Regions from separate parts of the Anaerobacillus sp. genome, predicted to be linked through region 1. Evidence: riboswitches for the same ligand, from Rfam matches in the RefSeq annotation. Region 1 holds a riboswitch; each other region holds the start of a gene.
What was found. Region 1 has a riboswitch for S-adenosylmethionine ahead of metK (methionine adenosyltransferase). Riboswitches for the same ligand answer to the same signal wherever they lie in the genome.
Positions count from the first base shown of each region.

Region 1 (2,205 bases):
CAATTGAAATAGATACTGGTTGCGCTACACCAATTGCATAAGCAAGTTGAACTTCACAGCGATCAGCAAGTCCTGCGGCAACAATGTTCTTCGCAACATAACGAGCTGCATAAGCTGCTGAACGGTCAACTTTTGTTGGATCCTTACCAGAGAATGCTCCACCACCATGGCGTGCATAGCCCCCATAAGTGTCAACAATGATTTTACGTCCTGTTAAACCAGCGTCACCTTGTGGTCCACCGATAACGAAACGCCCTGTTGGATTAATAAAGTATTTAGTCTCTTCATCAATTAAATGAGCAGGTACAACTGGCTTAATCACATACTCTTTTAGATTACGTTGAATTTGCTCTAACGAAATTTCTGGATGATGTTGGGTTGAAATAACAATCGTATCAATTCGTGTAGGTTTATTATTCTCATCGTACTCAACGGTTACTTGCGTCTTACCATCTGGACGTAAATAAGGAAGGATTTCTTCTTTACGAACTTCTGTTAAACGACGAGCTAGCTTGTGAGCAAGTGATATTGGTAGTGGCATTAATTCAGGTGTTTCGTTATTTGCATAGCCAAACATTAACCCTTGATCTCCTGCCCCAATTGCTTCGATTTCTTCATCTGTCATTAAACCCTCTCGTGCTTCAAGAGCTTGATCAACACCTTGGGCAATATCAGCTGATTGCTCATCAATTGATGTCAATACTGCACAAGTTTCAGAGTCAAAACCATACTTAGCGCGGTTGTAGCCAATGTTACGAACCGTCTCACGTACAATCTTAGGAATATCAACATATGTAGATGTTGTAATTTCTCCTGCAACGAGTACTAAACCAGTTGTTACTGATGTTTCACACGCAACACGGGCATTAGGATCATTAGCTAAAATAGCATCAAGAATCGAATCTGATATTTGGTCACAAATCTTATCTGGATGACCTTCAGTTACACTTTCTGATGTAAATAAACGACGTGTTTTCTTATCTGTCATTTTTTGTACCTCCTTCAACCTTTTTAGGGTATGTACTTCTTTGATACGGTACTCATTTTCCCTATTGACTGTGTAGTCAAACAGAATTTTTTGAAAGAACAAATCATTTCCTTTTAAACCTAGCTTAACCATTTTTTCTATGGTTACACTAAGATTAGACTAATTTCTTTCATCTTCGTGAAAGTCACGGTACATCGTTGACAAACACAAATAATTTTAGCCTCATATGAAAAAACCTTTCCCAAAGATGAGGAAAAGGTTTTGATTATAAGCCTTTCGCCTCTTATCGATCAAGACCGTAGTCTTGCAGGTTAGCACCTTTTCACTATGATGGAATGTTAGCTAATGAAGCAAACATTTAAGTGTTGGTTGCTGGGTTTCTTCGGGCCTGTCCCTCCACCGACTCGGGATAAGAGTATCCGTTCGGGTCATATCATATCGTAACAGTTATATAAAGTCAACCTATTTTCGTTGATCTTGCCTAGTTTTGTCGATAATTACTTTGCTTTTTTCCCTCACTCCAAATCATTCATCGAGAGTAACCAAAATGCTACTTTAATTAAGTGAATTTCATCATTACCTTAATCGAGCTATATCAAACTATATGTAGTTGCGAATGGTTTTAACGCAACTACATTTAGAACTTAGTAGCGAAAAGAAAGAATGATGAAATTCATTATTGTCGAAATAAAAAAAGGTGAATAGTATAGACTATTAATCTTAATGTGTTATACTAATTATTGACAAAGAAGGTAATTACAGCATAAATTAAAAAGTATAGTCATTGATAAACGGTCAACTGTATTTTTTAAACTTTTATTCTGACTAGCTCTTAAATCGAGTGTTGGACGCTCGTCAAAACAGGCTTTATGGAAGTCCAGAAAATTTATTCTTTAAAAAAACAATATTAGGAAGGGTTTTGGTGCGAATGAGTACACTTAGTTATGAAACAGAATTAGAAAATGTTTTGAAGGGTGATAATATTTGCCACGACTTACCGATATCACAATTAGTGGAAAGTGCTCTTGAGCGAAAAGAAGGCAAATTAACTTCCACTGGAGCCCTTCTTGCAACAACTGGTAAATACACAGGACGTTCACCTCAGGATAAGTACATCGTAGAAGAAACTTCTGTAAGAAACAAAATTAATTGGGGGGCTGTAAACCAACCGATTAGTAAAGATGTATTTGAAAATTTATATAAAAAAGTACTAGCAT
Region 1 covers NZ_JBKBWN010000004.1:172,991-175,195, reverse strand. Annotated here, with positions in the region: gene metK (methionine adenosyltransferase) at 1-988, opposite strand, end outside; SAM riboswitch class I at 1,269-1,404, opposite strand; gene pckA (phosphoenolpyruvate carboxykinase (ATP)) at 1,917-2,205, shown strand, end outside.

Region 2 (2,205 bases), on a different contig from region 1:
CTGCATACAAACACGCCGAGTTCAATCAACATTACGATGGGATTGTCTATGGCGTTAGTGTTTCGTTAGGATTTGCTACGATGGAAAATATTTTTTATCTGGTCGCTTATGGATATGGAGTCGATCTCGCATTAGTTCGAGCGTTGTTGCCAGTTTCAGGGCATGCGTTATTCGGTGTTATTATGGGTTATTACTTTGGTAAGGCTAAGTTTAGTAATAAAAGTAATGAGAAAAAGCTTTTGTTATTTGCCTTCCTAATACCGTGGTTATTGCATGGTATGTATGATTATATTCTTTTTGTTTCTAATTATTGGGTGTATATGATGTTGCCGTTTATGATTTTCTTATGGTGGCTAGCGTTAAAGAAAGTTAAACTAGCTAACGAAAAACAGTAAAAAAAGATTTCCAATAGTGAAAAAAACGCCAAAAATAGGGTATAAATAGTCTATAGACAGAAGTGTGTTAAAGAGGTGAAAGTATTGTTAGAACCTAAACAAAGGTATAAGGTAACTGTAAGGTGCTATGATTGTGGCGAGAAGTTTATTTTGCGCGGTAAATTAAATAGGGATGGGAATTATGAAACTGGGTTTAAACGATGTGTCTGTGGAAATGAAGAAGGGTTACAAATAGATGCACAACCGCAATAAAAAACACCATCTTCAATGAAAAGTCGCTGCCTTTCGCTTTCTTCAAAACTCTAACTATTTTAGAGGCTTGTTCAAGGGAATTCAGCGACATCTTCTAAAAAAGTAAAAAGTTGTTTTAAGGTTATTTTTAATTGGCGATAATAGTCTATTTATTAATGTTTTAAAACCTATTTCGCAAAAAGAGTTGCATTTGCTCTCGAAATAGTGTAGTTTAATAATCAATATAAAATAAAAATTCATATAATTCGTTTAATTCTTATCGAGAGAGATGGAGGGAAGTGGCCCTATGAAATCTCAGCAACCAGCCTATAGTGGTCAGGTGCTAAATCCATCAAGTTTTTCAAAACTTGAAAGATAAGAAGAAGGAAACTGCTATCAGTGACTTCTTCTTAATTTAGAAGAAGTCTTTTTATTTAGTTAATTTTTAGTCATTTAAAGCGTTAATTTAAAGGGGTGGAGAATATGGGATTTAAGCATCTTGAAACGCAGTTAGTACAGTTAGGTAATAGAAGTGATACAAAAACAGGTACGGTTAATCCACCGGTTTATTTTTCAACAGCCTATCGTCATGAAGGAATTGGTCAGTCAACAGGATATGACTATAGTAGGACTGGAAATCCGACCCGACATATTTTAGAAGAAGGGATTGCTTTATTAGAAGGTGGGGATCGCGGTTTTGCATGCAGTTCAGGGATGGCTGCAATTCAAACCGTTATGTCTATATTCAAACAAGGAGATGAAATTATTGTTTGCCAGGATTTATATGGGGGGACGTATCGCCTGTTTGAACAAGGCTGGAAACATTGGGGTGTGAACTTCCGATATTGGGATGGAGTCAATTTCGAACAGTTGGAAGCTTTGGTTACTAAAGCTACGAAAGCAATCTTTATTGAAACTCCTACAAATCCACTAATGCAAGAGTTGAGTATTACTAGAGTAAGTGATATTTCAAAAAAATATGAACTGTTACTAATTGTCGATAATACATTTTATACCCCTTATATTCAAAGGCCAATTGAAGAGGGGGCAAATATAGTAATTCATAGTGCAACGAAATATTTAGGTGGCCACAATGATGTTTTAGCAGGTCTGATTGTTGCAAAAGGTGATGGTCTTTCTGAAAGGATTGGCTTTTTCCATAATGGTATTGGTGCGACATTATCCCCGTTTGACTCTTGGTTATTAATTAGAGGGTTGAAAACGTTGGCTTTAAGAATGGAGAAGCACGAAGAAAATGCAAAAGTAGTGGCCAGTTTTTTAACAGAGCATCCACTGGTTACAGATGTTTTATACCCAGGTCGTGGGGGAATGCTGTCTTTTAGGATCAAAGATCCTAAATCTGTAAATAAACTATTACAAAATTTGAAGCTAATTACCTTTGCAGAAAGTCTTGGTGGCGTAGAAAGTTTAATGACGTATCCTACAACCCAAACGCACGCCGATATTCCAGAGGATGTTCGTGAAAAGTTTGGAGTCTGTAAAAGACTTTTACGTTTTTCCGTAGGTGTTGAAAATAAAGAAGATTTAATTGATGACTTGACGCAAGCATTGGCATGTA
Region 2 covers NZ_JBKBWN010000011.1:48,986-51,190, forward strand. Annotated here, with positions in the region: gene prsW (glutamic-type intramembrane protease PrsW) at 1-395, shown strand, start outside; gene ACK4M9_RS15430 (hypothetical protein) at 480-647, shown strand; SAM riboswitch class I at 901-1,008, shown strand; gene ACK4M9_RS15435 (methionine biosynthesis PLP-dependent protein) at 1,110-2,205, shown strand, end outside.
Region 2: another riboswitch for S-adenosylmethionine. It lies ahead of ACK4M9_RS15435 (methionine biosynthesis PLP-dependent protein); the one in region 1 lies ahead of metK (methionine adenosyltransferase).

Region 3 (2,205 bases), on a different contig from region 1:
CCAAAGGTTACCTTTATCAGTTAAATAAAGAAACAGTCCTAGGATAATTCCTAAAAATAACGTTGCAACTACTGATATTCCAGTCATATATAATGTTTGCTGTGTGGCATTCCAAACTAATGACCATTTCACATTTGGAAGTAACTCATTAACCATTACTAATCACCTCCACTTTTACTTGCTTCTCCTTGACATATTCGATAGCTCGCTCGACTTCTGTGTCGTCACCATCAATATGGACGAACAGTGCTCCATAAGGGCCATTTTGAGTATGCGAAATTTTCCCTTGCAGAATATTAATATCAATATCAAACGCTCGGATCATTTGCGTGATTAACGGTTTTTCTGCATCGCCACCGACAAAGGTAAGCTGTACAATCTTTCCTGTATTTGTTTCTGCCAAAAGATGTTTTACCGTTTCTACCGTTTCCTCAGGCTCAGTGACTTGCTTGACAAATTCCTTTGTCATCTCTTGAGTAGGCTGACGAAATACTTCAAGTACTGGCCCTTCTTCAACGATGTTCCCATTTTCCATCACTGCAACACGGTGGCAAATCTTACGGATAACATGCATCTCATGAGTGATTAAAACAATCGTTAACCCTAATTTACGGTTAATATCAACGAGAAGCTCTAAAATCGAGTCTGTCGTTTTCGGATCTAGTGCAGATGTTGCTTCGTCGCATAGTAATACTTTTGGATTATTAGCAAGTGCCCTCGCAATACCAACACGTTGTTTCTGACCACCACTCAGCTGCGATGGATACGATTCGCCTCTTCCTTCTAAACCAACCAACTTTATTAATTCTTCTACTCTTTCTTTACGCTTCTCTTTCGGAACGCCCGCTATTTCAAGGGGGAAAGAGATATTTTCACGAACTGTCCTTGACCAAAGTAAGTTAAAATGCTGAAAGATCATGCTTATTTCTTGACGCGCTAGGCGAAGTTGTTTGTTTGAAAGCTGTGATAGATTTTTCCTCGCTACCTCCACCGTTCCTGAAGTGGGTCTTTCTAACATGTTCAGCATTCGAATTAAAGTACTTTTCCCTGCACCACTATAACCAATAATTCCGTATATCTCACCTTCGTTAATTGTTAAATTTATATTATCGACAGCAGTTACGACTCCATCTTTTGTTTGAAATACCTTCTTTAAAGAGTTTAACGTTATCATCGTGGATCACCCCTTTATCTAATTATTCTTATGTGTTTACTTAGGTTAACGCGTTAAAAGGCTACGGTAGAGTTATCCAATTTTTCCACCTGTAATGGATTTATAATCTTATTTGTCTTTTTGTGGTGCCAGGCACCTCAAATGTTAGTTGGTGCCTGGCTCCGTAACACAAAAAACCTTTCTGCACACAGAAGCACAGAAAGGTTTATAGATAGGTTCATCCATCTCATCTTCCAAAGCCTCTAGCTCTGCAGGAATTGGCACCTTCCTAAGTATAAATACTTAGCGGTTGCCGGGTTTCATCGGGCCAGTCCCTCCACCTCTCTTGATAAGAGTATTAAGTTTTCATAATTAAATTTGTTTCGATAGAACAAATCTTAACATGGTGTTTTAAGACTGTCAATTTATTTTTCTGAAAAATATTATTGGTATTTTATGGTCTTTCTAAAGCGTTATTTAAATAAAAAATCGTCTCTGCTTTTAAAATAGCAGAATAGTTTCCTTGTACCGTTAATTCCTTCTGCCTCTCAAGTTTTTGGAGGCGGTCTAATCCCTTTAGAAGTCTTTCAATAACTTCCTCATTCCCTTGTATCGTTAGATTTACCTTCTCATCACTATAACTATTTTTGCTGAACTCCTCGTGGTCGGATGATAATCGCAAAGTATAGATATTAGAATTAACCTCTATTGCAATCACAAAAGGATTTTCCCTTAAATATGCCTGTAATTGACTCGCCTCTTTTAGTCGTTGCTGAAACCCTTGTAGAACTCGTTCAAACTGCATGTAAAATGACACCCCCAAGGTTATTTCTTTATTAATGTATTCGCTACAGCCATGAAAAAAACCTTGTTACTAGTAAAATCGGTTGCGCTTCTAGATTAGCACCTATATCAGTAACGAATGCCGTTATCCGGCTGGTTTTGTCGTTATCGAGACTTCTTCAACCTTTGGCCGATCAACATTTCTAAAAATGAAGAAGAAATACACAGAAGCAACTACGTACAGCGCACCGGTAATCGAGAAGACAATT
Region 3 covers NZ_JBKBWN010000009.1:61,680-63,884, forward strand. Annotated here, with positions in the region: gene ACK4M9_RS13855 (methionine ABC transporter permease) at 1-156, opposite strand, end outside; gene ACK4M9_RS13860 (methionine ABC transporter ATP-binding protein) at 149-1,174, opposite strand; SAM riboswitch class I at 1,398-1,509, opposite strand; gene ACK4M9_RS13865 (SCP2 sterol-binding domain-containing protein) at 1,608-1,958, opposite strand; gene ACK4M9_RS13870 (MFS transporter) at 2,082-2,205, opposite strand, start outside.
Region 3: another riboswitch for S-adenosylmethionine. It lies ahead of ACK4M9_RS13860 (methionine ABC transporter ATP-binding protein); the one in region 1 lies ahead of metK (methionine adenosyltransferase).

Region 4 (2,205 bases), on a different contig from region 1:
AAGGAATTGAGGTCACTGTTCCTTTCCAAAGATTATCGTATGATGAAGCCATGAACCGCTATGGGTCAGATAAACCAGATACTCGTTTTGAAATGGAGCTTGTGGAACTTTCAGCTATCGTAAAAAATTGTGGTTTTAAAGTATTTACCTCCGCTATTGAAAATGGTGGAATAGTTAAAGGGATTAATGTTAAAGGTGGGGCATTAAAGTATTCTCGTAAAGAAATTGATGATTTAGCTAAGTTCGTAGCTATTTACGGTGCAAAAGGGCTTGCTTGGTTAAAAGTTGAGGAAGACGGATTTAAAGGACCGATTGCTAAATTCTTAAGCGAAGAAGAGCAAGCAGAAATGCGTAAAGCTTTAAATGCTGAAATTGGCGACTTATTATTCTTTGGAGCTGACAAAAAGAAAGTTGTATTTGATAGCTTAGGAGCACTTCGTATGAAGTTCGCTAAGGAATTAGATTTAATTGATAAGACGAAATTTAATTTCTTATGGGTAACAGATTTCCCGTTATTGTCATACGACGAAGATGCAGACCGTTACGTAGCGGAACATCATCCGTTTACACGACCAGTTAAAGAGGATATCGAATTATTAACTACTGAGCCAGAAAGGGTTAGAGCGGAAGCTTATGACTTAGTTTTAAACGGATACGAACTTGGTGGTGGTTCACAACGTATTTACGAGCGAGAACTACAGGAAAATATGTTTAAAGCACTAGGTTTTTCTGATGAAGAAGCTCGTAGTCAATTTGGGTTTTTGATGGAAGCATTTGAATATGGAACACCTCCACATGGCGGTATTGCCTTAGGATTAGACCGCTTAATTATGCTACTTGCAGGAAGAACAAATTTACGTGATACAATTGCTTTCCCAAAAACGGCAAGTGCTAGTTGTTTATTAACAAATGCCCCGAGTGGCGTAAGTTCATCTCAGCTACAAGAGTTAAACCTTTCTGTCATTCCCAAAAAGGAAGAGAAAGTACAAGCGTAATCTGTCAAGCAAGGTCGAATTGCCTGAAAAAAAGTTCGATTGTCCAAGCTAGAATTAATTTACATTTCAAATTAAACATGATATATTGTGTTTACGTCAATTTTAGAAGTTTTGAAATAGTTATACAATTCAAAAAGTAACTGTTATGAAAATTATATACTACTTATCAAGAGAGGCTGAGGGACTGACCCAATGAAGCCCGGCAACCTGTTTAGATTAAGATTACTGTGATGGCAAGTGGTCCACATGTTTATCTTAATCGTAAAGACAAGGTGCTAATTTCAGCAGAGCTATCGGCTCTGGTAGATAAGTGAAGGCACATGAAAACCTTTCCTTATCTGGAGAGGTTTTTTCTAGTTTATGGATAAAAAGGAGCTGATGGCATTGCTTAAGATTGGTTTACTAGGCTTTGGTACAGTAAATTCGGGTGTGTATGAGGGGATATCAGAAACTCAAGACTATCTAGAGAACCTTTTACAAGAAAAAATTAGTGTAGAAAAAATTCTTATTAGAAACAAAAACAGGTATTTAGGTGTAGATAACTTTCATTTACTAACAGATTCTCCTACTGAATTTTTTAAACATGATTTTGATGTTGTTTTTGAGGCAATGGGTGGTGAACAACCTGCACTGGATTATTTAACGTTTTTATTAACGAAAAAAACCGCGATTATCACAGCAAATAAAGAGTTAGTAGCTAAGCATGGTTTTTTACTAGAGAACTTAGCCAAGAAAAACGAAACCTTCATCGGATTTGAAGCGACAGTTGCAGGTGGTATTCCAATTATAAATACACTTAAGAGTCAGTTGCAATGGACTTCAGTTGAGAGAGTATCTGGTATCTTAAATGGAACGACAAACTACATTATTACTAAGTTACAAGATGGAACTCGTACATTTGAAAGTGTTTTAAAAGAAGCACAGGAACGCGGGTTTGCTGAGGCAGATCCTACCGCTGACATTGAAGGGTATGATGCTCTATACAAGCTACAAATTCTTTGTAGGCTTTGTTTTGGTAGTTGGCCTAAACCTGAACAATTTCAAAGGAAAGGATTGTCTCAATTAAAAAGTTGGCATTTCAAAGCAGGCGAATATTTTCGGTTGAAATTAAAATATATTGCAGAGGCTTATTATGATGGAGACGAGGTGAAAGGATCAATTACACCGAGTTTTGTTGAAGAAAAGTACCCCTTAACAGCGATCGAAAATG
Region 4 covers NZ_JBKBWN010000001.1:34,486-36,690, reverse strand. Annotated here, with positions in the region: gene aspS (aspartate--tRNA ligase) at 1-995, shown strand, start outside; SAM riboswitch class I at 1,156-1,308, shown strand; gene ACK4M9_RS00175 (homoserine dehydrogenase) at 1,356-2,205, shown strand, end outside.
Region 4: another riboswitch for S-adenosylmethionine. It lies ahead of ACK4M9_RS00175 (homoserine dehydrogenase); the one in region 1 lies ahead of metK (methionine adenosyltransferase).